Regions from separate parts of the Salinibacterium sp. AL4.1 genome, predicted to be linked through region 1. Evidence: predicted binding sites of a transcription regulator. Region 1 holds the regulator's gene; the other holds the start of a gene.
What was found. Region 1 encodes HspR, which represses chaperone genes until heat shock. Its sites were predicted from a motif close to AAGTTGAGTCNNNNNGACTCAACTT; they were not measured.
Positions count from the first base shown of each region.

Region 1 (16,105 bases):
CCGACTTCACCGGTGAGCTTGAGGGCGAGGGGGCCATAGGCGGCAACCCACATTTCGAGCTCTGAGCCCTTGCTCCACGGCAGCTGCAACTGGGCGCCACCGTATTCGACCGAACGCGAGTTGGCGAGTTCACGGATGACGTGAATCGACTCGCGAAGATCTTTCAGTGTGGTGGGCTTGCCGTTGGTCACGCGCACAGCCGAGTCGCCGCGGCCAATGCCGCAGACGGTGCGGTTGCCGTACATCTCGTTGAGCGTGGCGTAGGTGGAGGCCGTGACGGTCCAGTCGCGGGTGGCCGGGTTCGTGACCATCGGGCCGACTTTGATTTTGCGGGTCTCGGCCAGAATCTGGCTGTAGATCACATAGGGCTCTTGCCACAGAATGTGTGAATCGAACGTCCAGACGTAGTCAAAGCCGTGCGCCTCTGCAAGCTTCGCTAGTTGAACGGTTCGTGCCGACGGCGGGTTGGTTTGAAGTACTGCTCCGAATTCCATGATGCTCCTGGTTCGTGATGGAAGGAAGGCCAAGGCAGCATCCGCTGGCCGGAGCCATGCGGATGCTGCCTGCGAGCCGTTTAGGTGAGGTATTGGGTGAGGCCACGCTTCATGAAGCGGCCGTCACCCTTCGAACCGAGGTACTGATCGTCGTGAACAATGACCTTGCCGCGGGAGAGAACGGTGTCGACATGGCCGTCGATTTCGAAGCCCTCCCAGGCAGCGTGGTCCATGTTCATGTGGTGCTTCTTACCCGTGGGCTTGCCGTTCTCATCGACCGGCATACCGATCGAGGTGTGACCGTTGGGGTCGTACACGACGATGTCGGCGTCGGCACCGGGCTGGATAACGCCCTTACGGCCATAGATTCCGAACATTCGAGCGGGGGTGGTGCTCGTCAGTTCAACCCAGCGCTCGAGAGTAATTTCTCCCGTGACAACGCCTTGGTACATGAGGTCCATACGGTGCTCGACCGTTCCCATGCCGTTGGGGATCTTGCGGAAGTCCGCGAGGCCCAACTCTTTTTGGTCTTTCATGCAGAACGGGCAGTGGTCGGTCGAGACCATCTGCACATCGTTCGTACGCAGCGACTGCCACATGGCATCCTGATGGCCCTCTTCGCGCGAACGCAACGGAGTCGAGCACACCCACTTGGCGCCTTCGAAGTGACCGTACTGCTCGCTCTGAGCACCCAGTTGTTCTTCGAGGCTCAAGTACAGGTACTGCGGGCACGTCTCAGCAAACACGTTCTGGCCACGGTCGCGAGCGCCGGCAATCTGTTCGACCGCCTGCTTCGCACTGACGTGAACGATGTAGAGCGGAGCACCGGTGAGCTTGGCGAGCATGATCGCACGATGCGTCGCCTCCTCTTCCATCTCCCAAGCGCGAGCGACACCGTGATAGAACGGGTCAGTCTTGCCCTGCTCCACGAGCTGCTCGGCGAGAACGTCGATAACCGGGCCGTTCTCGGCGTGCATCATCGTCATGAGGCCGGTGTCGCGGGACACCTGCATGGCCTTCAGAATCTGAGCGTCATCCGAGTAGAAAACGCCCGGGTACGCCATGAACATTTTGAAGCTCGTGATGCCCTCGTCGGGCAGCTTCGCCATGGCCTTCAGCGAATCGGGCGTAACGTCACCAACGATCTGGTGAAAGCCGTAGTCGATCGCACAGTTGCCGGATGCCTTGCCGTGCCAGGCTGCGAGAGAATCTTCGATGCGCTCGCCAAAGGTCTGCACCGCGAAGTCGATGATCGAGGTCGTGCCGCCCCACGCCGCAGCGCGAGTGCCCGTCTCAAAGGTGTCGATTGCCGCGGTGCCGCCGAAGGGCAGCTCCATGTGCGTGTGCGCGTCGATACCACCGGGAATGACGTACTTTCCCGTGGCATCAATGACGGTGTCGACGGATGCCGCAACATCCGTTCCAAACAGCGTGCTGCCGGGTGACAGCACAGCCTTGATTACTTCGCCGTCGATCAGTACGTCTGCTGGGGCGCGCCCCGTTGAGCTGACGACCGTACCGCCAGAAATGAGAGTGGTGGCCATGATTCGCTCCTCTGCGATGTCGAATGCCTGCTGTTCCCCGGGCGCCGAGGCAACCCGGGGCTGACGTTATCGCTTACTTAGGGATCGACAGGTAGGCGTCGGGGCGACGGTCGCGGTAGAACTGCCAGTCGTCGCGCATCTCCTGCACGAGGTCCATGTCGAGATCGCGAATCATGATCTCTTCGTCGGTGCCTGAGCCACGTTCGCCCACGAAGTTTCCGCGGGGGTCGATGACCTGGCTGGTGCCGTAGAAGTCAACGGCTTCGTCGCCGTACTCGTTGTCTTCGAGGCCAACGCGGTTGGGCTGAAGCACGAAGTAGCCGTTGGCGACTGCTGCTGCGGGACCCTCGACCTCCCAGAGACGGTTGGAGAGTCCGGGCTTCGTGGCGTTCGGGTTGAACACGATCTCGGCACCGTTGAGGCCGAGCTCACGCCATCCCTCGGGGAAGTGGCGGTCGTAACAAATGTGAACGCCGACCTTGCCGACGGCGGTGTTGAACATCGGGAAGCCGAGGTTGCCGGGCGTGAAGTAGAACTTCTCCCAGAACTTGTCGAGGTGAGGAATGTGGTGCTTGCGGTACGAACCGAGGTTGGTGCCGTCAGCGTCAACAACAACGGCGGTGTTGTAATACACGCCCGTCATCGCCTCTTCATAGATCGGCAGAATCATGACCATGTTGAGCTCTTTAGCCAGCGCCTGAAAGCGCGTAACGATCGGGCCATCAACAGGCTCGGCGTAGCGGTAGTACTTCTTGTCTTGAGTGATCCCGAAGTACGGGCCGTAGAAGAGCTCTTGGAAGCAGATGATTTGAGCGCCTTGCTCTTTGGCATCCCGGGCGAATTGCTCGTGCTTGTCGAGCATCGACTCCTTATCGCCTGTCCAAGTGGTCTGAGTGATTGCTGCGCGAACTGTCGTCATGGTGCCTCCTGCGTTATTCGGCGTCATTGCCTTCGGTGATAAACCGGGAATGTGACGCGCGAACGGGAACTATCCCCGTGCGTTCATTCTCCGGGTTCATCGTTTCAATCGTGTTGTGCCTATATGACGTTGTGGTTACTCATCATGGCCTCGACTGACGCGAGAGGCAATGCTCATTTGTGCTGGTGAGACCATATTGCCCAAAATTGTCTATGCAACTTAGGCATATTGCTCGCGGAAGCTACGAAGAGCGCGCAGACGTCCACACTGGTCGCGACTGAGGCGCACGAATCTGGAACGGTTGTTGGGGTGCAGCAAACACCGTCGTAACATCGCTGGCATAGAGAACTGAGTCGGGAGCGCGGTCGGCAAGACCCTCGAACCCGGCTGCAGCGAGTAAACCGTCGTCGAGGTAGACCACTTCGGCCGGCTGCAGCGGCCACGGCTCGTGCTGGTTGCGACAGTAGATCGTTCGTCCGCGGTGGGTTTCGTGAAACGCCCACCGCGCTGTCAAGAACGTTGCCTCGGGGTCAGTCGCGAGTGAAACGCTGGCCGCCGGGTCGTCGATCGGTCGCACAATGATGTGGGATGCCGCATCCGGCCGGCCATGCCGTTTCGTTTTGTAGGCAATCTGCCCGTCGCGCTGCCCGATCTTCATCGAGGCCCACTGGTACGGCAAACTAAAAGCGGCCCGCGCGGTGAGAACGGGAATCAGGTGCGAGGCCTCGAGCGAGAGAAAGACAACGCCGCGCCTGCCCTTCTCGTCGACCGAATAGAGTCGCACATTCACTTCGGGAAAATCGCCGAGCCACGGGATGCGGGGCCCGCCAAAGAACGAACTCTGTGACATCTGAAACGCGATGAGCCCCACCCAGGAGCTGCCGTTGAGGGTGTCGGGGCGACACCCTTCGGGCATGAACGGGGCAACAATGGCGGGGTCAACGCGCCAGTGCAAAAAGGAAACTTCGCTCCAGCGCTGACGCAAGATTGCGGGGCCACCGAGCGGTGGTGCTTCGCGAAACATTAGGGTGCCCGCCGCAAGGACGTGTGGCTGTTCGATGCCGCGCGCATCATCAGCGGGGAAGCTGGTTGTCGCGGCGTACGAAGGGGCGCCAGAGTACGACTTGGTCGGTGCGTTCGGCTCGCGTTCCGGCGCGCAATGAGATCACTTCGCCGGCCTGACCCGCCGCGAACACGCGTCGGCCCGGCTTGGAGAGCATCTCATCGGCCAGCGCCGTTTCGAGTTCGCGAACGCGAGAGGTGAGTTCAGTGACCTGGTTTTCGAGGTCAAGAATTCTCTTGATGCCTTCGAGGTTGAGACCCTCGGCGCTGAGCGCCGCGATCTCGCGCAATTGCATCACGTCGCGCATAGAGTAGCGCCGCGACCGACCGCTGGTTCTCGTGGGAGACACGAGACCCAGACGGTCGTATTGTCGCAACGTCTGCGGATGCATTCCCGCTAGCTCCGCCGCAACGGCGATAGCAAACGCGGGGGTTAGCTCATCCATGGCTATTAGCTCCTGGCTCGGGCAATCAGGTCGTCCCGCGGATTCTCTGCGGGCATCGCTTCTGCAAAGGCCTCGAGGTGCGCCAACGCAGCTTCCGGGATGCGGTTAGGCACCGCCACTTGCACTTCGGCAAGCAGGTCTCCGGTTGCTTTTGCTGTCGCGACGCCGCGACCCTTTACTCGCAATACTCGCCCGCTCGGGGTTCCCGGTGCAACCTTCAGTTTCACCGGAGCACCGCCGAGAGTGGGAACCTCGATCGTGGCGCCGAGCACTGCCTCCGCGAACGTGACGGGAACAACAACACGAATGTTGCTGCCTTCCCGCTCGAACACAGGATGCTTGCGCACCGTCACCGTCAACACGAGGTCGCCAGCCGGGCCACCATTCGGGCTCGGCTCGCCTTTGCCCTTCAGGCGGATCTTCTGACCGTCGCTGACTCCCGCAGGAACCTTGACGTTCATCGGACGGCCGCCAGCAGGCTGGAGCTTGATCGTTTCGCCGTTAATCGCCGTAGCGAAGTCGAGCGTGGTGTTCGCAGCTAGGTCGCGACCCTTAGCGGGGCCGCCCCGAAAACCGGGGCCACCACCGGGGCCCGCCTGACCGCCGAACATGCCACCGAGGAGGTCCTCGAAGCTTGCGCTCGACTGCCCTCCGCCGTAGCTCTGGCCACCATAACTCTGGCCACCGCCACCGAACATGCCACCAAAGACATCCTCGAAGCCGCCAGCCTGACCGCCCTGGCCACCCGCTTGGAAGCGAGCGCCCGAGCCCATGGCACGAACCTGATCGTATTCTTTGCGCGTCTCCGGATCAGAAAGCACGGAGTGCGCTTCGCTGATCTCTTTGAAGCGTGCTTCAGCTTTCGGATCTCCCGGGTTGGAATCCGGGTGGAATTGACGCGCGAGTTTGCGATAGGTCTTCTTCAAGTCGGCCTCGGAGATGTCTTTCGACACTCCAAGCACCTTATAAAAGTCCTTATCGAACCAATCCTGGCTAGCCACTACACGCCACCCCCGGCCCTAGTCAGCGGGGCCAGAGACAGCAACCTTCGCGGCACGCACTACGCGCTCACCAAGAATGTAGCCCGGCTCGATGACGTCAGCGATCGTGTTCTCCGTTGCTTCGGGGTCGTTCAGGTGAACAACGGCCTCGTGGAAGGCGGGGTCAAAGGCTTCGCCCTTTTCACCGATCTTGCGCAGGCCAAACCGCTCAAAGCTCGCGTTGATCTTCTGGGCAACGAGCGCGATGGGGGTTCCCTCCCTGATGTCGCCGTGCTTGTCCGCACGATCGAGGTCATCGAGCGCCGGCAACATCGAACGAACGACGTCAGCGATCACGGCTTCACGGTTAGCAACGCGGTCACGTTCTACGCGAGTACGGAAGTTAACCAGCTCGGCCTGCGCACGCAACATCTGCTCACGCATCTCGGCGACGAGGTCCCGGCTAGCTTCTTCGAGAAGACGCTGGTCTTCTTCGCTCAGCTCGTCGGGAGCCTTCTCGGCGTCCGAAGCAGCATCCGCAGCATCTTCTGCAGCGGGCTGCCCCTCGGCTGCCGCAGATTCCTCTGCGGCAGCCGAGTCAGACGCACTGACGTCGCCGGTTTCCGGATCACTCTGACTTTCGTCGTTGATCACCGGCTCCTGGTTTTCGTCGTGGTCGTGGTTGTTGTCAGACATTTACTTCTTGTCCGAGTCAGCTTCGTCTTCGTCAACAACTTCGGCGTCAACGATGTCTTCGTCTGAGCTCTCACTAGCGGGTGCGTCGTCGCCCTCTGCAGCGGCCTCAGGGTTTTCTTCCTGGTGCTTGTAGATTGCTTCGCCGAGCTTCTGCTGGCTTTCGGTGAGCTTGTCGAAGGCCGTCTTTACTTCGGCCTCGTCGTCGCCGGCAAGCGCCGTGTTGAGCGCGTCAACGTCGGCCTGAACCTCGGTCTTCACGTCTTCTGGCAGCTTCTCAGCGTTGTCGGTGATGAGCTTTCCGGTCGAGTACGCGAGCTGCTCTGCGTTGTTGCGAACCTCGGCTGCCTCGCGGCGAGCCTTGTCTTCTGCAGCGTGCTCTTCGCCCTCACGAACCATGCGCTCAATGTCGTCCTTCGAGAGGCTTGAGCCACCCGTGATCGTCATCGACTGCTCCTTGCCGGTGCCCTTGTCCTTGGCGGACACGTGCACGATGCCGTTGGCGTCGATGTCGAAGGTGACCTCAACCTGCGGGATGCCACGAGGCGCCGGTGCGATACCGGTGAGCTCGAACGTTCCGAGGTTCTTGTTGTCGCGAGTGAACTCACGCTCACCCTGAAAGACCTGAATCGAGACGGAAGGCTGGTTGTCATCCGCCGTGGTGAAGGTCTCGCTGCGCTTGGTCGGGATAGCCGTGTTGCGGTCGATGAGCTTGGTCATCATTCCGCCCTTGGTCTCGATACCGAGGCTCAACGGGGTGACGTCGATGAGCAGAACGTCCTTGCGCTCACCCTTCAAGACACCAGCCTGTAGTGCAGCACCAACAGCTACGACCTCGTCGGGGTTGACGCCCTTGTTGGGCTCCTTGCCACCCGTGAGCTTCTTGACGAGCTCAACAACGGCGGGCATACGAGTCGATCCACCCACGAGAACAACGTGCGATACGTCGGCAAGCTTGACGCCTGCCTCCTTGATGACGTCGTTGAAGGGCTTCTGAACACGGTCGAGAAGGTCGGCGGTCAGCTCTTCGAACTTGGCTCGTGAGAGCGTCTCGTCGAGGTTGGCTGGACCGTTCTCGGTGAGCGAGAGGTACGGAAGCTGGATGCTTGCCGACATCTGCGAGGAGAGTTCCTTCTTCGCCTGCTCAGCGGCTTCCTTGAGGCGCTGCTTAGCGATCTTGTCGCCAGAAACGTCAACACCGGTCGAGTCCTTGAAGCGCTGGATCAGGTAGTCAACGACGCGGGCATCCCAGTCGTCTCCACCGAGGCGGTTGTCACCCGAGGTGGACTTGACCTGAATGGTCGAGAAGTCGTCGTCCTTGCCCACTTCGAGCAGCGAAACGTCGAACGTTCCACCACCGAGGTCGAAGACCAGGATGAGCTCGTCTTCCTTGCCCTTGTCGAGGCCGTACGCGAGTGCAGCAGCGGTGGGCTCGTTGATGATGCGCAGAACGTTGAGGCCCGCGATCTCACCAGCTTCCTTCGTTGCCTGACGCTCAGCGTCGTTGAAGTAAGCGGGAACGGTGATTACTGCGTCGGTGACGTCTTCACCCAGGTACTGCTCGGCGTCGCGCTTGAGCTTGGCAAGCGTACGAGCGGAGATTTCCTGCGGGGTGTACTTCTTGTCGTCGATTGCGACGGTCCAGCCTGTACCAATGTGGCGCTTGACGGAAGCAATGGTGCGGTCGACGTTAGTGACAGCCTGACGCTTGGCGGTTTCACCAACGAGGACTTCGCCATCCTTAGTGAATGCGACGACGGAAGGCGTAGTGCGCATTCCTTCGGCGTTTGCGATGACGGTGGGTTCTCCACCTTCGAGAACGGAAACTACGGAGTTCGTGGTTCCGAGGTCAATACCTACTGCTCGAGCCATGTGCTCTTACTCCTTTAAGCGTTTGGGTTTGCGAACTTGAGTCGCGCTGTATCAAGTTTGCTCCTGCTTGAGTCGAGAGTCAAGCTGCCTAGCTGAAAGTTGAGTGGGAGTGACTCAAGGTTTCGCCGAGTGCCCTGCATTTCCGTGAGTTCGGGTGCGGCGGGGGCACTGTGCGAACACCTCGATAAACGAAGTAAGGCGCGACGAGCGTGCCGGGCCCGACGCCCGGCACGCTCGTCGCGCCTTTCGCTAGCTGCGGCTACTCAGTGATAGCCAAGACGCGCTTACCTCCGCCACGCACCCGACGTGCAGGCAGGAGGAGCAGCAATCCGCTCAGCAAGAGCAGCCCAGCAAGCAGGCCTCCCAGCGCGATGTTCGAACCCGTGAAGGCGAGCATCAACGTCGTGAGTCCCTGGATGACCGAGCGCTCGCCAAAGGCGGGCAGCTCGACCGTTGAAGCAGTACCCGTTGACGGGCGGTATTCGGCATCGACCGACGCGAGGTCGACCGTTGCGGTGTACGTTCCGGCAGGAAGGTTCGTGAGTTCCCACGCACCATTCGCGTCGGTCGTGACGCGCACGGTGACGGGGCCCTTCGGGCCGTCCCACACCACATCCAACTCAGCGTTGGGGATGCCGCGGTCGCCACTGTCGCGAACGCCGTTACCGTTCGGGTCGTCGAACACAATGCCGTTGAGCGTTGCGCTACCGATCACGATGAAGTCGACATCGAGGAGCGTCTCACCCGAGACAAGCGTTGCCGTCGTCTCGGAGAACACGTCGCCGTCAAGGTCAGAGCTTGGCACGTAACCCTCGGTCAACGTTGTGGGGTCATACGAGACCTTCACTTCGCCAGCCGGCAGTCCCTCTACGAGGTAGTTACCGTTCTCATCCGTCGTGGTGGTGACGATGATGTCGTCTTCGTTGCCGAAGATTCCATCGAAGCCGGGGCTTGTCACCGTCATAACGATTCCGGGAAGACCGGGCTCGTTGGTGTCCTGAACGCCATCATTGTTGACGTCGAGCCACAGCAGGTCGCCCACTCCCGCGTCACCGCGGTAGCCGAAGTCCTGATCGAGGTTCTCTTCAGCACCAGCGAGCGTTAGCTCGGACTGGTCATCAGCTCCCCCGTCGGGGTCAACCGTAGAGGTCAGCCCTGCAGGCAGTCCCGACAGTTCAACAGTGAAGAGCCCTGATGGCAGGTCCTCGAAGAGGTAGTTGCCCGAGGCATCGGTCTTCGTTGTCGACTCAACGTCATCCTCATTGCCCAGGATGCCATCGAGGCCGGCCCAGGTGAGCGTGACGTCTACCTCGGCGATGCCAGGCTCAGTCGCGTCAACAATGCCGTCACCGTTCTGGTCGAGCCAGACGGTGTCGCCAATCTTGCCCGTGCCGACGTAACCGAAGTCGATGTTGTCGAGGTCGGTCGCTGCGGGCAGCGCAATGGCGGTCGTGGAGTTGGGGCCAACACCGGATGCCGCCGTCCCGGCCGTCGGCTGGTTGGGTCCGGCATCCGCATCGAACGTCGGCGTCAGGCCAGCAGGCAGGGTCGTCGTGTCAACCGTGGCGGTGTAGTTGCCCTCGGGCAGACCATCGAAGAGGTACTCACCGTTGGAGTCGGTGGTTTCAACGAACGTGACGTCATCGCCGCCACCCGCTACGCCATCCGGACCGAACCACACGAGAGTGACCTCGGCGCCGGGCAAGCCAGGCTCGCCAGCATCCTTGACGCCATCCTTATTGAGGTCGAGCCACACAGTGTCAGAGATGCTGGAGTTTCCGGCGTAGCCGAAGTCCTGCATGAGGTCAGAGCCGACCAGTGTGACCGCAGACTCTTCGTCGGGCGACGTCGTTCCGCTGTCGTTGTCGAAGGTCGGGCTGAAGCCAGCCGGGACACCACTGACAACCTCGACGATGTAGTTGCCATCGGGGATCTCGGTGATAGTCCAGTCGCCGTTGCTGTCCGTCGTGGCCTCGAACTCGAGGTCGCCAGCCGCGCCGGTGCCACCAAGAACACCATCGGTGCCGAGGTAGGTGACGAGAATCTTTACGCCAGCCAACCCGGGCTCGTTGCTGTCTTGCACGCCATCCTTGTTGCGGTCCCACCAGACGCGGTCTCCGATAACGGAGGTCACGTCGTAGCCGAAGTCAACGTCGGTGACTGCCTGACCAACGGTGAGCGATACGGGAGCTTCGGAGTCGTTGTCGCCGTCGCGGTCGTAGCTGTTCGTTGCGCCAGCGGGCAGGCCGCCGGTCACTGCTACCGAGAAGTTGCCCGGGAGCAGGTTCGGGAAGCTGTAGAGCCCGTCGCCGTCGGTGGTTGTGGTGAAGACTCCGTCGTCACCACCGCCCAGCACGCCGTCTTCGCCGAACCACGTCAGCTCAACCTCTGCGCCGAAGATTCCGGGCTCGTCGGCGTCTTGAACGCCATCGCCATTGCGGTCGATCCACACGTAGTCACCGATGGATGCGGTGCCCGCGTAGCCGAAGTCTTGGTCGTCACGGTTCTGGCCGGCCGTCAATGACGTCGTCGAGGTCGCGCTCGTACCGCCGTTGGGGTCGGAAACAACCGAGTACCCCGCAGGCAGGTCACTGACCGTCACCGTGTAGGGGCCCGCAGGCAGGTTCTCTACAAGGTACTTGCCGTCGGCATCCGTCGACGCCGTGTAGGTGATGTTGTCAGCGGTCGTGGCGAGGTCGCCATCGAGGCCGCCGAACACAACCGTGACCGTCGCGCCGGGCAGGCCGGGCTCGTTGGAGTCCTGAATGCCGTCCTTGTTCTGGTCGAACCAGATGAAGTCGCCAATCGAGCCGGATCCCGTGTAACCGAAGTCGACGTCACGCTTCTTGTCGTTCTCGGCGAGGGTTCCCTGCCACACGCCGTTGGGCGTTGCGGTGGTGCCGTCGAGGTCGTAGCTCGGAGTCATTCCAGCGGGAAGCGTGGACGCATCCACGGTTACGCGGTATGACCCACCGGGCAGCTGGGTGACAAGGTATTCGCCGTTGCTGTCGGTCGTGCGAGTGAAGGTCTCGTCGTCGGTGTTGCCGAAGATGCCGTCAATTCCCGCGTAGACAACCGTGACGCCGACGCCCGCAAGAACGGGCTCAGTGGAATCCTGAACACCGTCGTTGTTGACGTCGAACCAGACGTAGTCACCGATGGAGGCGAGGTCGAGTTCGACGCTCACGACATCCGGAGTCACGTTGTCGTAGTCCTTGTAGTCGATACCGGAGACCTGCGCGCTCGGGGCCACACCGAAGTAGTGAGGAACGTCAGCGGTGTTGATGACTTCGCGCGCCGAAACGAGTTCGCTCGTTTCGTCGACGACCGGCATCGTGACGGTGTATTTGATCGTCACGGATGCGCCCGCCGCAATCGGGCCAGCGATCGTCCAGCCGAGAGTTCCGTCTGAAGGGTCGACGTCGGTCGGGGTCACGCCAACAACACCAGCGGAGGTGAAGTCGGTGACGCGAGAGTCGGGGGTGTCAGTGACGGTCACGTCGTAGGCGGGCGAGTTGCCCGCGTTGCGTACGACGATCGTGTACTCGAGCTCTTCGCCCGGCTTGGCACGACGAGTGTCAGAGTCGCCAACCTGGCCAGCAACATCCTTGTCGATCGTCAGTCGCGGTTCGATGACCGAGACGTTCGCGGTCGACGGAGTGCCCACCTTGTCGAAGTCACCCGGTGCCGGAACGGTCGTGGGCGAACCCGTGATCGTGTCGGTGTTGTTCCAGTACGGACGAACCGTGTTGGTCAGGGTGTTTCCGGATGCCGCAGCAGTCGTGACGATCCCGGTGTAGGTAATCGTGACGGTGCGCACTTCAGCCTCAGCGGGATCGATGTCACCGATGAAGTAGCCAATGGTGCGGTCCGTCGTGGTCGGCGAACCGATCAGCGCAGCGGACTCAGCACAGGGCGAGCCAGCCTGATCGCACGTCGAGCTCACGAACTCACCGAAGCGCACGTTGGTGGGCATCGTGTCGATGATCGTGGCGTCGTAGGCAACGACATCCTTGGGGATGGTTACGTCGACGGTGTAGGTAATGACCTCACCGATCGTGCGTGACGACGGCGTCGCCGACTTGCTGACGCCCAACTCGGGTGCGCGCAGCGTGAGGTCGTCGTTGGCCTGGTAGCCGTTGGCTTCGGTTCCGAGCGGCGAGAGCGACGTGCGCTCGTTGGGGTTGCCACCGGCAATCGACGACGTAATGGCATCGACCGTGTTGACGATCGTCGCACCACTCAGAAGCGGGTCAACGACGCGAACCTTGTACGTCAGGTCGGGGCCGGCACCGGGTGCGATCGAGGCGACCGTAAAGGTGATGGTGCGAGCGGTGTTATCCCACACTCCCCCGCCGGGCAGAATCTGGTCAGAGGTCACAGGAACGTTGCTGGCATCGACGGGCTGAACAGTGTTCGGCACGTGGTCAACGACGGTCGTGTCGTGCGCCGTCGACACGTAGGTGCCGCTAGCGTTACGCAGCTCGAGCGTGTACGTCACGATCTGGCCGGCTTCGACCTGACCCGAAACAGCGTTGCTCTTCTTGGTGAGATTGATGTCGGGCTCGACGACACGCGTGGTCGTCGTGTTGCTTCGCTGCGAGTCAGCGGTTCCGTTGACACGCTCCCACGTCAGCGTCGCGACGTTCGAGATGCCAGTGCCGCGAGTGACACTAGCGGCGTCGAGAACTCGAACGGTGATGGACAGGATTACATCGTCATCCCCGCTGTTAGCAAGATTGACGTAGTTGGCGCCGATGAGTGCACGCACGGTCTGGCCCGTGACGGTCGCGTTCTGCGATGCTCCACCGTTGACGGTGAACGTGGGAGTTCCGATGATCTCGTAACGACTGTTGACAACGTCAGTAACGGTCGGGTTGACGTACACCGTTGAGCCCTGAGGAATCGTGGTCTTCACGGTGTAGGTGACCGTCTCGCCGACGGTGGCCTGGTTCGCCGCGTTGTTGCCCGATTCGGTGATCGATGTTGTCGCCGACTTCACGACGGTGGGACGACGAAGGTTGGTGCTCGCCGTGTCTTTCGCTTCGATGCTGTTGGCATCTGCCTCAAGAGAGGAGTCGATGTTATTGACGGGGACGTACACCTGGGGCGTACCTGTGTTGGTCTCGCCCTCGTAGGTGCGCACGCCGGCGGTGTTCAAGAAAATATCGCCAGCCGAAGAATCAACCGGCGTGACAACGTCGTAGGTCACCGTGGCGCTTGCACCCGGAGCGATCGACGCGATCGTCCAGTTGATGGCACCCGAGGCGCAGACTCCCGCGTTGCTGACGTTAGACACGTCATCCGTGCAGTTGAAGAGGGACGGCAGCACATCGCGTACCGAAACGTTTAAGGCTTCTTGGCTACCCGAGTTGCTGACAACCACGGCGTACGTCACCCGGTCAGTTGCTTGAACCGTGAGGGAGTTGACGGGAGCGCCAGAGATCGCGACGGTGTTGAGGTGGGTGATTCCCTTGCTGAGTGTGACGACAGGCTTCTCAACGAGAGTGTCTGCCGTATCGCGCAGCTGGAAGACGTCGCCAGCAGTGTTCTCGTAGGTCATCTTCATGATGTTCGAGGTGATGTCGCCGTTTTGAACAGCCGCCGGGTCGGTGATCTTCGCGGTCACCAGCACCTGGAAGACCGTCGCAGCGTCAACATCCCCGATACTCCACGACAGAAGCGGCTCGCCTTCAACATTGGCAAAGGTGACGCCGTCGCTGTCGTCGATGGTGCTGGAGTCGGTGTACTCGAAGCTCTGGAGCGTGACTCCAGCAGGCAAGAAGTCGTTGACGTTGTTATCGAGGGTGTCAAGGCTTCCGGGGAAGGTAACCGTCAGTTCGTAGCACACCACGTCGCCGGGGTGAAAAGGCCCGGTAACGGTGTCACTGAACGCGAGTCCGGATGCCGCAGCACAGTCGGTCGCGATGTCTGCCGGTTCCGCAACCCGCTTGTCGATCTCGATGCCCTCAGCTTGCTGCCCAGCACTTGAATCGTCCACCACGGGAAGCTCCGAGGTCGAACCGTCGTTGTCGGTAATAACCGTGGCAGTGGCACCAAGATCAACAGTGTTGGTCCACGAGTCGTTCGAGCTAACGGGTCCGCCACCGTTGCGAACCCGGTAGTCGGCACGCGTACGCGTCTCTACGGTGATTGCTCCGTCATCCGATGCAGCAGCGAACGCTTCAGCGTTCCACGTCACCGTGATCGTTCCATCCGCGTTGGTCACGACAGAATCCGGAGTCAGTGAGCTGGTGACGTAGTCGAGACCATCGGGAATCGTGTCGGTTACTTCAATGATGCTCGTGGACAGCGCGTACTCGGACGCCTGGAAGTCGAGGGTCCAGATGCTCGTCCCACCCTGAGAAATAGCGGACTGGTCAACCGACTTCTGAATGGCAACGTCTTCAGCAGTCACTGTGGCGCGGTCATCGTCTGAATAGACAGTTCCGTCGTAGTTGCCCTCGGCGACCGCATAGTTGGTGAGGACCTGCTCATCTTCGGTGAGCGCGCCCGTGTTGTTGTCGAGGTTGGCGGTGGCTTCACCAGTGGAGGCAACGTTTTCGCGCAGCGGGATGGCTGCGGCGTACTTGATGACGATGGTGGCGCCAGCGGCGATCGTGCCGAGCGAGCTCCAGTCAACCTTGGTGTAAACGTCGAGGGGAAGCGATCCGCTGCCATCGGGGTCAACAGTGACCGTCTCGCTCACTGCCGCGAAGCCCGCGCAGTCAACCGCTGCGGGCAACGGGCTGTCGTCGATGCGACCGGAACCGGGGTACTCCTCGGTGCCCGCAAGGCTGTTGTCTTCGCTGGTGCAGCCAAGGAACTCAAGCCCGGCGGGGAGGTAATCAGTAACGGAGAAGTCGTCGGTCGCGTTCACGCTGTTGTTCGTGATTCTGAGCGTGTAGACCGTCTTGTTATCGTGCACACCGCGCTGAAGTTCGGATTCCGTGCTCGGCTCGCCCTTGGTGAGGACGAACGGGATGAGAGTGGTCGTCGACTCGGCAGCGTCCCAACCCGTGCGGGAACTCTCGATCACATCACCGGTCAGTGCTGCGAACTTCACCAAAACGCGTGGGTCAGAGTTCACGAACGCTTCAGCTTCGCTCGTGAAGCTATCACCGACGTCGTAAGTGGCTGTGTTGTAAGAGAACGAGTAAGTCAGTGGCACGACGACTCCCGACGAGAGGTCTGCCACGTTGTTCCAGATGAGCTTGGTCGCGCCGCCCGCGAGCGCGATGGTTTCACTCACTGGATAGGTGGAGTCCACGAGTGTTGCCCCCGCTGGCAGCACGTCAGTGAACGTCAGGTTGTAGGCGTTGCTACCCGAGATTTGCTGCGCGGAGAGCGTCACCGACACGTCGCTGCCGTAGAGCGTCGAAGCGCTGACTTCACGGTCAAGTTGAACGTCGGGGGTGCCCGCCGCCGTAGCGACGGCAGCCGGAACTGTTATTCCGGTGACTATCAGGGCAGAAACAAGCAGGGAGCGCAGCAAAAACTTCACGGGTAAGGGCCTTAATAATTGACCTAGGGCCTACCTGGATTCGGGTGTAGGCCGTAGATAACTCGGGTTTTGTCGGGATTGTGGTGTTGACGGGTAGTCCTCCATAGGGGGGACAGATTTGTAACACCGTGCACCACGGTACGTCAGGCGCCGCAACCGCCTGTAGCCCTAGTAGGCGGGTGAAACGTTCGGTCTATGTCCCCCGATTTGTCCCCTCAAGCGCTGACAACCCCAGAAACGCGCGGATGTGGGTCTCTTTGCGTGCGCGAGCAGGGTCGTGAAATTCGAAAAAAAAATCTTTCACCCGCAGATTGCGGCGACAGCAGCCCCCATTGTTAACCGCACACCACTAGCCTGTTCGCATGACGGACAACACTGGCGACAACGGCGCCCCCAGCACCCCCGCTGTTCCGCGCGTCTCGAACACACGCGCTATAGGTACCGTCGGGCAGGGCCTCATCACTGATGCCACCATCCCCAAAAGCCGCGTGCGGGCCTGGGCGCTGTGGGACTGGGGCTCCGCAGCGTTCAACGCCGTTGTCACCACTTTCGTGTTCAGCACCTACCTCGCGAGCGGGCTGTTCGTCGATC
Region 1 is NZ_JBSOQK010000001.1:1,542,856-1,558,960, forward strand. It holds gene ACWTV3_RS07490 (TIGR03842 family LLM class F420-dependent oxidoreductase) at 1-494, opposite strand, end outside; gene hydA (dihydropyrimidinase) at 575-2,038, opposite strand; gene ACWTV3_RS07500 (nitrilase-related carbon-nitrogen hydrolase) at 2,112-2,957, opposite strand; gene ACWTV3_RS07505 (YqjF family protein) at 3,199-3,981, opposite strand; gene ACWTV3_RS07510 (heat shock protein transcriptional repressor HspR) at 4,031-4,465, opposite strand; gene ACWTV3_RS07515 (DnaJ C-terminal domain-containing protein) at 4,471-5,466, opposite strand; gene ACWTV3_RS07520 (nucleotide exchange factor GrpE) at 5,485-6,141, opposite strand; gene dnaK (molecular chaperone DnaK) at 6,142-8,010, opposite strand; gene ACWTV3_RS07530 (SdrD B-like domain-containing protein) at 8,270-15,514, opposite strand; gene ACWTV3_RS07535 (MFS transporter) at 15,877-16,105, shown strand, end outside.

Region 2 (16,105 bases), 790 kb from region 1:
ACGTCTGCAGCGCCAAGGCTTGGTCGAAGCGCGTCGCTTCAGCCCCCGCCACTTGTTGCGCGGTTTCGGCCACCACTGCGGGCAACGACTCCGGCAGCGCCAAATACTTGTCGAATCCCGCCGGCAATTCGGTCGGCGCTGATTCCAACTGCTCGATCGTCGGCGCTGGCGTGATGTACGACACTTCGTAGTTGGCGTCTTTGGAGTTCGCGAACGAACTGGCCACCGTGAGGCCCTCGGGCTCCCACACCCACCCGCGCCCGGCATCCGTAATGCTCGTGGCGGCGTATGGCACCGGCAGCAGCTTTCCCCGCAAGCGCTGGATCTGAATCTGCATGACGTTTTCGGTTCGAGGAACCTCATCAGAGAGCCCCTGGGCGGGAGCGAACTCGTCAACGGTGTTTGCGTCGTCGATCTCACGTTCGGAGGGGCTCCACGTTTCGTCACTGAACTCATCGAGCGCAGCCACTCTGAGGTACTCGTCACCCTCGTCAGAGGAGTAGGTCAGCGCGAGCAGCGCCGAGTCACGCCTCAGATCGTTACTCAGGTTGAGGATCGGGTTGACACCGGTAGAGATAAGGCCCGTGGCACTCGACGATGACTCTCCCGGTTCAACGCTCGGCAAGAGCACGGGAACAATCAACGCCAGCACGAGCGCGCTTGCCACCACTGGCCACGCGGCACGCACCGTCGTTCGCTCCCCCGCGACGAGCAGGATGCCGGCGTAGGCGAGAGCCGTCACCGCGAAGCCGAATGCATCGTGCAGCTCGCTGCGCACAAAAGCGGGAACTGCGAGCATGATGAGCAGGGGAAGCGCCGTCAGCGCTGGTCTCCGCAGCACGAAGGCAATGGCATCCATCGCGACGGCGAGCCCCACCGCACCGAGGCAGATCAGGAAGACGATGCCGGTGTCGGCATCCGCGGGGAATCGCTGGTTCTCCATCGAAGACCGACCTTGCGCAATCAGCGCGCCAAAGCGATCGAACGTGTCGAAGGTGGGGATGATGCCCACGATTGCGGTAGCGGGCGCAAAGAACAGGGTCAGGGTCGCCAAGCCAGCCGCGGCCCCCACGAGCGATCCGATCCAGGCGCGAACAATGAGGGCATGAGCCACGGCGGCGACGGCAAGCACCACGACTACGACGCCGATGTAGGGGAACCACCACGCTCCCTCGGTAAGCACTTCGCCCAAACTGCTCGCCGCAACGCCGAGCGCCAGAACGAGAGTGGCGCTCAGCGACCAGATGCGCACGCGCCGTTCGTGAGCGCGCAAACTACGAGCGCGGCTCTCCTCAGTTGTTGTCACGGTGTGCCCTCGACTCCGCAACGAACAGTGCCCACGCCTCGGCAACATCATCGAACGACTGCACCGCAATGACCTTCCACCCGGCATCGCGCAATTCCTCCACGACAGGCTGCCGCGCAGGGTCACCCGTGCGCGTGAAATCTCCGAAGCTCGACGACGATTCCACCACAAACGCCACAGCAAGAACGCCCGCAAGTGCCTGACGTCGCAAGTACGCCACCGTTTCAGGCTCGGGATGCGCGACCAGCGCCAGCACTGGGCCTCCCGCACTCGTGCTCGGCACCGGCTCACCCCACCAGCCCGGCGCACTTTCGACCGGCCCGAACGTAGCAAGGCGGGTCAAGAACTCTTGTTCTTCAGCAGCCCGCCGGTGCACGATCGACGCCTCCGCCAGCTGTGAGGGACCCGTTTCGATGACCTCGACGAGAAAGCCTTCGCGCTTGAGTTGAACGGCGGCAGAGGCGAGCATACTGACGATCCACTCGAAACGCGGGCTGTGGGCGGCTGCGGTGATCGCTCCGCTCGAGAGGCGCGCGGATTCGTTGCGGCCGGCATCCGGATATCCCGCCACACGGGTATCCACGATGATGCGGGCTTCGGGGTAACTGTGCTGCTCCTCTTGGCGCACCATCAGGCTGCCGTGGCGGGCGGATGCTCGCCAGTGCACCCGGCGCATCGCATCGCCGCGGCGGTACTCCCGCGTCATCGCGTCGTCGTCGTCACCAGCCGACCGACGCTGAAGCACCCGAGCTTCACCATCGCCCGACTGAGCGAGCAATGCCGACTGGGCCAGAGCGACGACTCGCGGCGTGACGGTCAGTTCAGTCACCCCGCCGACACTCCAGGTTCCATTAGCCAACGCCAGCGGGTCAATGCTCTGCAGCAAGAGCGGGCCGATCTCAAAGATGCCACGATCGCGCGGGGTAAGAGAGTACGTGAGTTGTGCGGCACTGCGCTGGTTGAGCCCACCCACGCGAGCTGAGAGCGGCGGCAACCAGCCACTTGCAGTCGCCCACGGCTGCCACGGCAAACCATCAGCCCAGTGCACCCCGCGAAGGCCCGTACGCGCATGATTATCGACCCGCAGCGTGACCTGGCTAGTGCTGCCGGCCTCCACGACAGGGAACGCAAATTGACGCGCGACGGCCAGAGAGGATTCTCGAGAACGCACGAGCAGCCCCGCCATCAGAGGCAAGGCCAGGGCGAAGCATCCGGCATATAACAGAATCGGCATACCGGCCGCATAGCCCGCTACAAGCCCTAGCCCGCCGAGCACCACGAACGCACTGCCGCGGTTGGTGAGCCGCACCACGCGCAGCGCAACGGAGAGAGCTCGGAACGGGCGAAGGCGAGGCATCAGGGCCGACTAGGACGCCGCAGCGGTGACCGGAACCGGTGTTTCCGCGACGATGCGTTCGATCACATCAGCGATCGAATGCCCCGTGAGAACAGTGGATGCCTGAGCCGAATGCCGCGCCGGAATCATCCGGTGTGCCAGCACCGTCACCGCGAGCGCGTCGATGTCATCGGGCAACACGAAGTCTCGGCCATCGATCGCGGCGCGTGCCTTCGCGGCCCGGACCAGGTGCAGCGTGGCTCGCGGACTCGCCCCCAACCGCACTTCGGGGTCACGTCGCGTCGCCTGCGCAATCGCCACCGCGTACTCCTCAACCGCCGTGCTCACATAGACGCGCCGCACCGTCGCGATGAGCTCGCGCAACTGCTCAACGGAGACGACCGGAGTGAGCGCATCGAGCGGACTCGACAGCTCACGCGAACGCAGCATCTCGAGCTCGGCGGCGGCATCCGGATAGCCCATGGAAATGCGTGCCATGAAGCGGTCGCGCTGCGCTTCGGGCAGCGGGTAGGTGCCCTCCATCTCGATGGGGTTCTGCGTCGCAACCACGATGAACGGTGATTCCAAGGTGTAGGTGGCACCGTCGACCGTCACGCTGGATTCAGCCATGCACTCGAGCAATGCGGATTGGGTCTTGGGGCTCGCGCGGTTGATCTCATCGCCGATGAGGATGTTCGCGAAAACGGGGCCCTTCTTGAACTCGAACTCGCGGGTGTTCTGGTTGTAGACCGAAACACCGGTGATGTCGGCGGGCAGCAAGTCTGGAGTGAATTGCACGCGAGAGACCGTGCTGTCGACCGTGCGGGCCAGTGCACGCGCGAGCATCGTCTTGCCGACGCCCGGGACGTCTTCGATGAGCAAATGTCCCTCGGCGAGCAGCACCGTGAGCGCCAGTCGCACTGCCTCGGTTTTGCCGTCGATCACTGTCGAAACACTGCGAATAATCGCATCACAGCGCTCGTGGAACACGTCATCGGGCAGAGACCCGGAGCTAGGGACATCCATGGAGTGAGTCTTACACCCGTCTTGCACTACGGCAATTGTTTGCGGTCGCGGAGGCGTTCTTCGAGAGCCCGAATCTTCTGTTGGCGCTCAAAATATTCGATCTCGGCGTCGAGCTTGGCGATCTCGGCTTCTGTCGAGCTCATGGTGTTCGTCGCGAGGTCTGCACGGCGCTCGGGTGCGCCAAACGATGAGAAGGTCGGTGCAGCCGAGTTGTATTCGCGACCAACCGCGAACCACAAAATGCTGCCGAGGAACGGCATGATGATCACGATAAACAACCACGTGATCTTGCCGAGATTCTTGATGCGAGATTCATCGATCAGGATGACGTCGATCAGAACAGAGATCAGTAGCGCGAAATACGCGAACGAAACGAGGAGCCCCATTCGAATATCGTAAGCGCAAAATCAGCCACAGTCGAGCATTATTCCTCTTTGAGGGCGCTCTCGTCATGAGCCTCATCGAAGCCTGCCATCCACGCCTCTTTTGTGCCCAGACTGAACATGTCTTCGGGGCCGCTGCGCACGAGGGAGCGGGCGCCGGGAGCATCGAGATCGGCGACATGGCTGCCGAGCCCGCGCAGCACCGCCACGGGTAATCCCCCGGCCTTGCCCTTGACCAAATCAGTCGCGGAGGCAACCTCGTCGGCGAGCGCCGTGACGCTCACCGCGAGCGGGCGGCCCGACGCATCCGCGGTTCCCCGCAGGTCGTCAAGCACGTGAATGCCGGCGGCACCGATGGCGATGTCGGCCTGCCCCTTGCGCCACGGGCGCCCCACGGTGTCGGTAATCACGAGGCCAATGGTCACGCCGAACCGCTGCCGCAGGCCAGCACACAGCGTGCGCGCGGTCGCGTCGGGATCGAGCGGCAAGAGCAGAACAATGCCGTCGGGAGTGTTGCTGGAATCAACACCGGCGGCCGCCATCACGAGACCGAGTCGGTTCTCGACGATACGCGTAACACCATTGGGGTGCTCGCGCGATGCGACGATGCGCACGGTTTCGTCGGTGATCGCTTGTTCGCGATCTGCCGCTTCGACCGAGCGACCCTCCGCCTTGCTCACAATCTTGGAGGTCACGGTGAGGATGTCACCATCGAGCAGTCCGCCCGCATTAACATCGCCAGACTCTGCCACGAGGGCGTCCGCAATCACCTCGACGAGATCGTCTCCGGACACAATTTCGGGGATGCCGGGCACGGCCCATGCGCTCATTCTCACGCTTCTAGTGTGGGGCATTATTCGTGCGCGCTTCTACTTGCGCAGTGCGGGAAGCACGTCGCGGCCGAAGACATCCAAGAATTCCCGCTGATTGCGACCTACGTTGTGCAGGTAGATGCGATCGAACCCGGCGTCGAGGTAGCTCTGGATGTAGGCGCGGTGCACGTCGGGATCGGCGCTGACGGGCATCCGCCCCTCGAAGTCTTCTGGTCGCACCATGCGGGCAAGCTGTTCGAGCTCGAAGGGCGAGCGGATGTCGTTCTTAGCGAACCGCAGTCCACCGTTCGGCCATTCGGTGAGCGCGTTGCGCATGGCCTGTTCGTCGGTTTCGGCCCAGCTCAAGTGCAGCCGCAGCACGCGGCTCTGGCTTTCTCGACTGCGCCCCGCCTCACGGGCACCTTCGGCGAAGCGCCCCAGCAACATGTCGATCTTCTCAAGCGGTGCCGCTTCGGTGATGAGGCCGTCGACGGTCTTGCCGGCGCGCTTTGCGGCGACCGGGCCGGCCGTCGCGACCAAGATCTCGGGGGCGACCTCGGGCATTGTCCAGAGTCGCGTCGACTCGAGGCGGTAGAACTGGCCTTCGTGGCGAACGTCTTTGTTCGCGAGCCCCGAGGCGAAGAGCTTTTTGATGATCTCGACGGCTTCGAACATCCGGTTGATGCGTTCTGGGGCTTCGGGCCAGTACTGACCGACGATGTGTTCATTGATCGCTTCGCCACTGCCAAGCCCCAACCAGTGACGGCCCGGGTTCATCGCGGCAAGGGTGGCGGAGGCCTGGGCGACCATCGCAGGATGCCACCGGAACGTCGGCGCTGTGACGCCCGTACCGAGATCTCCCGTCGTGGTTTCGCCGAGACCACTCAGCACGTTCCACACGAACGATGCTTGCCCCTGCTGCGGCACCCACGGCTGATAGTGATCCGCGGCCATGACCCCGCGAAAGCCCCGCGTTTCTGCATGCTGCGCAAAGCCCATCACCTCGCGCGGATGAAACCGTTCGAGCATGGCGGCATAGCCGATATGGGGGGCAGCAACAGTCACGGGCATCCGTCTATTGTGGCGGTAATGGTGCCCCAAGTGGGCCCACCATTCGCGCAACCGTTGAGTTGGCACGCCGACGGGCGGATAATGGCGGTCTACTCAATGAGGAGTCAGCATGAAGCTCGGCGCGTTTTCAGTCAGTGTCACCGTGAAATACCGTGCGGTGCCTCTCGCTTTCCCCCAGAGATGCAGTCGAGCGCGAGTCCCGATCCTGATCGATCAGCACCGCTAGCCCGCCGATGCACGTCATTCTCATCCCCGGATTCTGGCTCGATGGAGACTCCTGGGCTCCTGTAACCCGCGCACTTCGCAATGCTGGACACACCGTGCACCCGCTCACCCTCCCTGGCTTGCGACGCCGCGACACCAACCGCGCGACGGTAACCCTGGCTGACCACATCGCGGCCGTGGTCGCGGTCGTTGACGCCCTCACCCACGTGGAGGCTGATGGCAGCGAGAACGGTGACGAAGACGAACGACCGACGCCCCGCATTGCCCTCGTTGCCCACAGCGGCGGTGGCCCCATTGCCCACGCGGTAGCGGATGCCCGGCCCACGTGCTTGGCCAGAATCGTGCACGTCGACACCGTGCCGCTGCCCAACGGCATGCCGATCAACACCGAGTTACCCACCGTGGAGGGCGAGATTCCCCTGCCCGACTGGAGCGTTTTCGATGATGAAGATCTCGTTGACCTCACCGACGAACTGCGCACCTGGTTTCAAGAAATCGCGATCCCCCAGCCAGCGCTGATCGCAACCACCCCGCAAACGCTCTCCACCCCGGCGCGCTTCAGCGTGCCCGCCACCGTGATCTGTTGTGAGTTTCCCGCCGACCAGATGCGAGAGTGGATGAGCGAGGGAACACCCTTCGCGACCGAACTCGTTCAGCTCACCGACCTCGAACTCGTGGACCTACCGACCGGGCACTGGCCGCAGTTCACGAAACCCGCTGAGCTCTCGGACGCCATCATCACGGCTTTGCATCGCACCTAAATTAGGTCTTGTCGTCAGCGACTGCCCGCCCTACACTGAGCAAACGCCAACTATTGAAAGGAGCCTCGCGTGTTTATTTTCACTTTTACGAAGAACCCCACGACCGCCGGCTCCGTCTGGCGCCTCACCGCCTAATCGGTTAGCGTTTTTCGCTCACCGGTTCTGACGGTGGCGGCGCTCACGGAGCACACGGCCCAACTCGATCATCGCGAGACTGCGACGACTGACGAGTCTGCATCCCCTTCGCGGGTGCGTTCGCCTCTCGATGATTGTCCCTTCTTCAGCGACTCGCGATCACTGTGGGAAGCCGTTGGGTCACCACCTGAAACAGCGCAATTTTGCGCGCCTTCCGCATCCAGTTTTCTCACGAATACAGCTCACGAAAGACATCTCATGAACGCAACTCTGGCGGTCCCTAAAGACCGCCGTGACCATCCGCCCAACCCCAGCCCCGTCGCTGAACAACCGCGCCACGCCTCACCGCGTCGCGTCGGAGTCATCGACCGTCTTGCTCTGCACCTCGGCATCGCTCTCATCACGTGGAGCCGCCGGCCGCACCGAGCTCGACTGCTCGCCTCGGCCCAGCTGCGGGCCGAACATCAGCTTCGTCGCGAGCGACTGGCTCAGGCCAGGGCTCGTGCCGAGCAGAATTACCCGCGGTTCATCATCCGCTGAGAACCACGCACGCGACCGTCGCCGGAGCCCTCCGGCGACGGTCGTTTCGTTGTCAGCGAACTTTGAGCACAATGACTTGGCACTCTCGGGGCGAGAGTGCTAATTTTTGATTGTTGAGTCACAGTGACTCAACTTTGAGAAAGGGGTTTCCCATGACACTGTCATTTGATCCTTTTGCCGAACTCGACAGGCTCTCCACAGCTGCCCAGTCCCGCGTCGGCACCCAGCCCATGCCCGTGGATCTCTACCGCCAGGCTGACGAGTACGTTCTCACCGCCGACCTTCCGGGCGTCGATCCCGGCTCCGTTGACGTTGACGTTGACGGTCAGCTCCTCACGATTCGAGCCGAGCGCACCGCTGGCGAGCGCGAAGGAGCCAAATGGCTCTCGCAGGAGCGCCGCTACGGTTCCTACCTTCGCCAGTTCAGCATCGGTGCGGGCATTGACCGCGACAACATCAGTGCCAGTTACGACAACGGCGTGCTGAGCGTCATCATCCCGGTATCGGAGAAGGCAAAACCTCGCAAAATTGAGGTCAGCACCAACTCCGTGAACCAGGCTCGATCGACTGAGAAGGTCGCTGTTACGAGCTAGCCAGCAAGCAGTAGTCGGCGGCGTTGATTGCCGACACAGCAGCGATGGGCGGATGCTTCACGCATCCGCCCATCGTTCGTTAAACCGTGTGCGCGTCTCGCGCTCTAGCGCTCTACAGCGCCCGCAATCGCGGAGCGATGTCGCGCTCGAAGAGTTCAAGGAAGCGACGCTGGTCGCCACCGGGCGCGTGGAACACGAGGTGATTGAGGCCGGCATCCACGTACGGGCGAATCTCGTCAACGATCTTGTCGGGATCGTTGCCCACAATCCAGCGCGACGCGATCTGCTCGATCGGCAGAGCATCGGCGGCGCGTTCCATCTCGATGGGGTCAGTGATGTCGTGCTTCTGCTCCTTCGAGAGAGCAAGTGGCGCCCAGAAACGCGTGTTCTCGAGAGCAACGTCGGCATCGGTGTCGTAAGAGAGCTTGATTTCGATCATCCGGTCAATGTCTTCGAATTTGCGGTCCACCTTGGCCGCACCCTCCTTGACGCCCGGGATGAGCGCGTCGTTGTAGAGTTCCATACCCTTGCCCGAGGTACAGATGAAGCCGTCACCCGCGCGGCCGGCATAGCGCGCCACCATGGGTCCTCCGGCGGCAATATAGATCGGGATGGGCTGGTCGGGGCGGTCATAGATGCTCGCACCGTGAGTGGAGTAATACTCCCCCTCGAACGACACCCGGTCTGAAGTCCAGAGCTCGCGCATGAGGCGAACCGATTCGCGCAAGCGAGCGAAGCGCTCTTTGAACTCGGGCCAGTCTTGCTCTCCGGCACCGCGGAATCCGGTCGCTACTTCGTTGAGGGCCTCGCCTGTTCCGACGCCGAGCATGATGCGCCCCGGGTACAGGCAACCCATCGTGGCGAAGGCCTGAGCGAGCACGGCGGGGTTGTAACGGAAGGTCGGGGTCATCACGCTCGTGCCGATACGGATCGTGCTCGTGCGCTCACCGACCGCTGCCATCCAGCTCAGCGAGAACGGGGCGTGACCGCCCTCGTGACGCCACGGCTGAAAGTGGTCGCTGACCGCAACACTCTCCATACCGTGAGCTTCGGCGGCCACCGCAATCTCTACGAGTTCACGCGGGGCGAATTGTTCGGCTGACGCTTTGTATCCGAGAGTGAGAGTCATAGACCCATTGTGCCGGTGTTAGTCGCGCGGCGCTTGCAAAAACTCAGAAACCACCCGAGGTACATACGGCGCAACATCTCCGCCGAGCGCCGCCACCTGGCGCACGAGCGAGCTGGAGACGTGCGCATGCGCGGGATTCGGCAGCATAAAGATGGTTTCGACGGCCGCGAGATCGCGGTTCACGATCGCCATGGGCGTTTCGTACGCAACATCCACTTGAGAACGGATGCCCTTCACGATGACGCTCGCACCGACCTCGGTGCAGTAGTCGACGAGTAAGCCCATACTCCAGCTGGTGACGCGGATGTTGCCGGCGAACCGAGCATCCGCTATCGCTTGCTCAAGCAGCGAGACGCGCTGGGCAATCGGCAAAAGTGCCGTCTTACCGGGGTTGTGCACGACAAGAACGTGCACTTCGTCAAAGGTTTTTGCTGCCCGCTCAATCACGTCCAGGTGGCCCAGGGTGACAGGGTCAAAGGACCCGGGAACGACAGCGATCCGACTCATGCTTCAACGATAGCCGCTGAGGGCTTGCAACATCGTGGGAGTTCGCTGTGCGGAGAACTTGTTTTGCTGACGTTAGTTTTCGTTGGGCTAGTTCTTACCGAGGAAGGCTTCGGCGCTCTCGTCGAGACGACGCTGCAAGGCCTCGGCGAGCGCCGGATGCTCCGCAAGGGTCGGATCGGCGGCCTGCACCGTTTGTGCTGCCTCGCGTGCTTCCGTGATGAGTTGCCCGTCGTTGGCCACGCGCAGCAGCTTGAGGCTCGAACGCCCGCCCGACTGCACTCCGCCGAGCACATCGCCTTCGCGACGCAGTTCCAAGTCTTTATTCGCGAGTTCGAAGCCATCGAGAGTGGATGCCACAGCCTCAACGCGTTCGCGAGCCAATGACTCCCCCTCGGCTGCTGTCACAAACAGGCACAGGCCGGGGACGCCACCACGGCCGACACGGCCGCGCAGCTGGTGCAATTGGGAAACTCCGAAGCGGTCCGCATCAAGAACGACCATCACTGAAGCGTTGGGCACGTCGACGCCCACCTCGATCACGGTCGTCGCGACGAGCACATCGATATCGCCCGCAGCAAACGAGCGCATGAGTTCGTCTTTCTCGTCGCTCGAAAGCTTGCCGTGCAGCGCCTCGATCCGCTTGCCTGCGAGGACCTCGTTGCTGCGCAGCGAGGCCAGCACCTCAGTGACGTTGGCGATGGGTCGCGGCGGGCCGGCGTCCGGATCATCGGTGGCTTTCGGGGCGGGCTCGCTGCCGGGCTCTTCTGTCTTGGCGTCAATCGCGGGGCACACCACGAAGCCCTGCCGCCCGATAGCCAGTTCCTCAGCCAGCCGTTGCCAGACGCGCGACACCCAGCCGGGCTTCTCTGCCAGCGGCACGACATGACTGCTGATCGGTTGGCGGCCAGCGGGCAACTCGGCGATGGACGAAATGTCGAGGTCGCCGAAGACCGTCATTGCCACGGTGCGCGGGATCGGCGTTGCGGTGAGCACGAGAACGTGCGGCGGCTTGGCGCCTTTGAGCCGCAGAGCCTCACGCTGGTCGACACCAAAGCGGTGCTGCTCATCGACGACGACGAGACCGAGATCGACGAAGCTGACGGCATCACCCAGGAGTGCATGTGTGCCGATGACGATGCGCGAAGCACCCGAAACGGTCGCCAGCAGGGCCTTCTTGCGCTCTGCCGTGGGCAACTGACCAGTGATGAGGGTCGGGCGCAATTCGGCCGCGAGATCGGGACCCAGCGTTCGCACGATCGACCGAAAGTGTTGATGAGCGAGCACCTCGGTGGGCGCCAGCAACGCTGACTGGCCACCGGATTGTGCCACAGCCAACATCGCCCGCAGCGCGACGAGCGTCTTACCGGAACCCACCTCACCCTGCACCAGGCGATTCATCGGCACAGGCTCGGCAAGATCATGGAAAATTTGCTCGCCGACGGACTGCTGGTCGCCTGTGAGCGTAAACGGCAACGCAGCATCGAAACCTTCGAGCAGAGAGCCCGCCGAGCGCGCAATCGCCTCAGACTCGCGTTGTTTCTGGCGCTGCTGCAAGAGAGCGGATTGCAGCACGAAAGCTTCTTGAAAGCGCAAAGCATCGCGAGCGCTGCGCCAATCGGAATCGACCTTGGGGCGGTGCACAAGCTCAAGCGCCTGCGAATACCGCAGCAGTTCGCGTTCGCGGCGCACGGCATCCGGAACCGGGTCTTCGAGCGGGCCGAGCGTATCGAGCACAACCTCGACCGCCTTCTGAATCTGCCAACTCGCGACAGTGGAAGTCGCGGGGTAAATCGGGATCGGCTGCTCTGCCCACCCCTTAGCCTGCTCGGGCTTCTTCAGCTCAAGAGCATCGCGATCGAAAAGTTCGTAATCAGGGTGCGCCAGTTGACGCGTGCCACGGTACTGGCCGACCTTGCCGGCAAAGATTCCGCGAACGCCCGGAAGGAGCTCGTTCGCCCGCCACGCCTGATTGAAGAAAGTGAGGGTCAGGATGCCCGTGCCGTCGCTGATCGACACCTCAAGAATCGAGCCGCGCTTGTTGCGCATCGGGCGGTTACGCACCTCGCGCACTTCTGCCACGATCGTGACCGCCTCATCCAGCGGCAATTCGGCAAGAGCGGTGAGCTCACCGCGCCGAGCGTACCGCCGCGGATAGTGCGTCATGAGGTCGCCGACCGTGAGCAAACCAAGGCCGCGCTGCATCGAAGTAGCAGTGCGCCCGCCCAGCACAGCGCTGAGCTTTTGATCAAGGGGCGAGGTCACTCTAGAAGAGTACCCGCGACCACTGGCGTTCTTCAGACGGCTAGGCTCGAAAGGCCATGACACGCATAATCGCCGGATACGCCGGCTCCCTCACGATTGCCGTTCCCAGCGCGGGTACGCGCCCCACGAGCGACCGCTTGCGCGAAGCGATCTTCTCCGCACTTGAAGCTCGCGACGCCATCGACGGCGCCCGCGTGCTCGATCTCTATGCCGGTTCCGGAGCCCTCGGTCTCGAATCCGCCTCCCGCGGAGCACCGCACGTGACCCTGGTGGAGAAGAATCCGCGCGCCGCCGACACGTGCCGCAAGAACGCCACGCTCATCGCGGCGAAGGCTCCGCGCGGTTCGAAGCCAATCATTCTCACCGCCGCCCGCGCCGTGCACACGTTTTTGGAGACATCCGGTGATCAGTGGGATCTCGTCTTTATTGACCCGCCGTACGAGCTCGGCAATGCCGAACTCGACGTTGCTCTCGCATTGCTCGCACCGCAACTGAGCCCTGACGCCCTCGTGATTGTGGAACGCAGTTCACGCGACCCCGAACCAGAGTGGCCCGCGGGTCTCGAACTCGACCGCCGCAAAGACTACGGCGACACCACCCTGTACTGGGTGCAGCCGAGCGAGCAGTAGCCGTACCGCAGGCTCGCACTTCTGGGCACAGCTTCGCGGGTGGAGCCTGAGCGAGCGCTACCCCGCCGCGCCATCCCACCCGGCATACGGGTCCCAGCCACCGCGCTCGGTGTACGCGACTCCATCGACGAGTAGCCCTTCCCCCTCGACCACGCGACCGATCGCCCGAAAACCTGCCGGTAGCGTTGCCCCCTCGGGGAACGTCGCCAACAGCGAGTGATCTTCGCCACCATCGAGTTGCACTCGACCACCCACCGCTTCGGATGACAGGTCGAGCCCCACTCCGCTGGCCGTCGCAATGCGGCGCGCATCAATCGCGAGCCCATCGCTGAGGTCGAGCATCGAAGTGGCTCCGCCGAGCGCGGCAGCTTTGCCGTCCGCGATGGGAGGCGCTGGCCTGAGTTGGGCGGCGATGGCCTCGGGATGCTGGGCTGCCAGCGCGGCGGCGGCTGCAGCATCCGGTTCCCCGTCGACGACACCCTCGGCGAAGAGCAGCCGCAGCCCTTCGGCCGCGAGACCCAGCGTGCCAGAGACCGCGATCACATCACCGACGCGGGCCCCCGAGCGTAAAACGGGAGCGCGGCCTTCGAGATCTCCAAAAGCGGTGATGACAATTGTGAGAACGGTCGACACCGAAAGGTCGCCACCAATGACTCCGCTGCCGGGAGCCAGCGCCTCGCAGCCTTCGCGCAGGCCATCAGCAATCGCTTCGAGCGACGAGACCGGAGTGTCGTTCGGGGCAGCGATCGCGACCACGAGACCGGTGGGCACCGCCCCCATCGCAGCGACATCTGACAGGTTCGTGGCCGCGGCCTTCCAGCCGAGGTCATACGGGCTCGACCACGCCATCCGAAAATCGGGGCCATGAATCATCATGTCCGTTGTGATCACGACGCGCTTGTCCGGCGTCGCCAACACGGCAGAATCGTCGCCCGGACCAATTAGCTCGGCAGCGGCAGAAGGCAGGCGAGGGAAAATGCGCTTCAGGGCAGCAAGTTCGCCAACGCCACCGAGAGTGTCTGGGGTCTCGCTCTCGCGGTCAATCGTCATGAACTCACGGTAGCCTGAAGGCGATGAGAACGACGACCCGCACTCCCCTGATCGCCCTGCTCGCGATGGTCCCTTTACTGGCAACGCTGGGCGGATGCGCGGCGATCGTGCCGCTCGAGCCCGGTGATGACGCGGGTAACCCGACGTGCGCCGACGTCATCGTGCGACTGCCCGATACTGTCGCGGGGCTCGACAAGCGCGAGACCAATGCTCAGGGCACCGGCGCATGGGGCGAACCCGCCACCATCCTGCTGCGCTGCGGCGTTGCCGTTCCTGACCCCACTGCTGAGTTTGCCTGTGTCACAGCGCCCGAAGACGGTATCGACTGGCTGCGCGACGACAGCGACGCCCCCAATTACGTCTTCACGTCATACGGCCGCGACCCTGCCGTGCAGGTCATCATCGACAGCGATGGTGACCCCGACATCGAAGGCGACGAGGTTTCTGGGTTCGACGCTTTGAGCGACGTAGCCGGGGCCGTGAGCCAAGTGCCCGCCGACAGCTTCTGCGTCGCCCTGTCAGACACCATTGCACCGACGGACACCGACGCGCCTGAATAGCCCAGATGCCACGGTGGACTCGGCGCCCCTTGCTCCTGCTCGACGCGAACTGCTCCGCTAGAGCGAGCTAGCGAACGGTTTCACGCCCGAGTTCAATCAGTTCGTTGATCAGCTCGGGGTAACTCATTCCGCTCGCTGCCCAACACTTGGGGAACATCGAGATCGGCGTGAAACCCGGCAGCGTGTTGATCTCGTTGACCACAAACTCAGAGCCGTCGAAAAAGAAATCAACGCGGGCAAGGCCTGCCCCGCCGATCGATTCGAAAGCGCGGGCCGCGGTGCGCTGCATTTGCCAGAGTTCGCCATCGCGCAACGGCGCGGGGCAAATAAGTTCGGCGGCGGCCACATCGAGATACTTTGCTTCAAAGTCATAGAAATCGCGGCCGGTGACCACGATCTCGCCTGGGAGGCTCACCCGCGTCTCGCCACCATCGCGGCCCGAAAGTACTCCGCACTCGATCTCGCGACCGGTCATTGCTTGCTCTACGAGAGCAGTGGAATCTTCGGCAAAGGCAGTAGCGAAGGCAGCATCGAGTTCGTCGGGGCTCGAGACTTTTGTCACGCCCACCGACGAGCCAGCGCGGGCAGGCTTCACAAAGACAGGGAAACCCAGGCTGGATGCGCGCTTGCGCCAGACATCCGGGGTGCGCTGCCAGTCGAGCGCCGACACGGTCACCCACGGCGCAACGGCAACACCGGCAGCCTCGAGCGCGAGCTTCGTGAAGTGCTTGTTCATGCCCATGGCAGAGGCGAGTACGCCGTTGCCGACATAAGGCAATCCCGAGAGCTCGATGAGGCCCTGAACGGTGCCATCTTCGCCGAAGGGTCCGTGCAAGATAGGGAACACGATGTCGACGTCGCCGAGGCTGCGAACGCTGCCGTCGGCCTCCACCACGGTCATTTCGCGGGACGCCGCCGAATCTGGCCAGCGCACGCGCGTGCCATTGTCAACGACCTCGGGCATCGCCTCGGGGTTCAGCAAGAAAGTCTCGGCGTGATCGGGCTGCAGCGTAAACGCGCCGTCCCGAGTGATGCCGACGGGGATGACAGTGTACTTGTCACGATCGATCGCGGAGAGAACTCCCCCGGCGGTCGCGCAGCTGATGCTGTGTTCCGAAGAACGACCGCCGAACAGCAGCACTACCGTCACAGGACCACTCGCGGTTGGTGTGGGCTGAGTCGTCATCGTTTACTCCCCTTGAGGAAGGTCGTCAGTGGTGAGGTGCGGCGCGATATCCCGCGGGGCGAGCGTGCCGGCCAAGACCTCGGCGACCTGGCTGGCGATCGGCATGTCTACGCCCTTTGAGAGCGCGAGTTCGAGAATCGGCGCCACCGACGAGAGGCCTTCGGCTGTCTGGTTCATCTGCTTGATAACTTCAGAGAAGCTGTAGCCCTGACCCAGCAGGCGGCCGGCGGTGTTGTTGCGCGAAAGTGATGACTCGCACGTCGCGATGAGGTCGCCGAGCCCGGCAAGACCGGCCAAGGTTTCAGGGCGGGCGCCAAAGGCGACCGAGAAGTCTGTCATTTCGGCAAGGCCGCGCGTAATGATCGAGGCCTTGGTGTTCTCGCCGTAACCCACGCCATCCACGATTCCGATGGCGACAGCGATGAGGTTCTTGAGCACTCCGCCAAACTCGGTGCCGATGACATCGGTGTTTACGAAGGAACGGAAGTAGCGGTTGCGTGCGGTGACGGCAACCGCAGTTGCGGTTTCGAGGCTCGCACTGCTCATGACCGCAGCGGTCGGCTGTTCCTTGGCAATCTCTAGAGCCAAGTTGGG
Region 2 is NZ_JBSOQK010000001.1:756,681-772,785, forward strand. It holds gene ACWTV3_RS03725 (transglutaminase TgpA family protein) at 1-1,306, opposite strand, end outside; gene ACWTV3_RS03730 (DUF58 domain-containing protein) at 1,293-2,663, opposite strand; gene ACWTV3_RS03735 (AAA family ATPase) at 2,673-3,668, opposite strand; gene ACWTV3_RS03740 (PLD nuclease N-terminal domain-containing protein) at 3,695-4,054, opposite strand; gene cofE (coenzyme F420-0:L-glutamate ligase) at 4,093-4,881, opposite strand; gene ACWTV3_RS03750 (TIGR03557 family F420-dependent LLM class oxidoreductase) at 4,921-5,934, opposite strand; gene ACWTV3_RS03755 (alpha/beta fold hydrolase) at 6,168-6,920, shown strand; gene ACWTV3_RS03760 (hypothetical protein) at 7,314-7,595, shown strand; gene ACWTV3_RS03765 (Hsp20/alpha crystallin family protein) at 7,748-8,188, shown strand; gene fgd (glucose-6-phosphate dehydrogenase (coenzyme-F420)) at 8,301-9,317, opposite strand; gene coaD (pantetheine-phosphate adenylyltransferase) at 9,336-9,824, opposite strand; gene ACWTV3_RS03780 (ATP-dependent DNA helicase RecG) at 9,912-12,026, opposite strand; gene rsmD (16S rRNA (guanine(966)-N(2))-methyltransferase RsmD) at 12,143-12,715, shown strand; gene thiL (thiamine-phosphate kinase) at 12,773-13,765, opposite strand; gene ACWTV3_RS03795 (DUF3515 family protein) at 13,789-14,325, shown strand; gene ACWTV3_RS03800 (D-alanine--D-alanine ligase family protein) at 14,393-15,511, opposite strand; gene ACWTV3_RS03805 (NAD(P)H-dependent glycerol-3-phosphate dehydrogenase) at 15,515-16,105, opposite strand, start outside.
Region 2: the regulator HspR is predicted to act here: its motif matches at 7,706-7,730, upstream of ACWTV3_RS03765 (Hsp20/alpha crystallin family protein).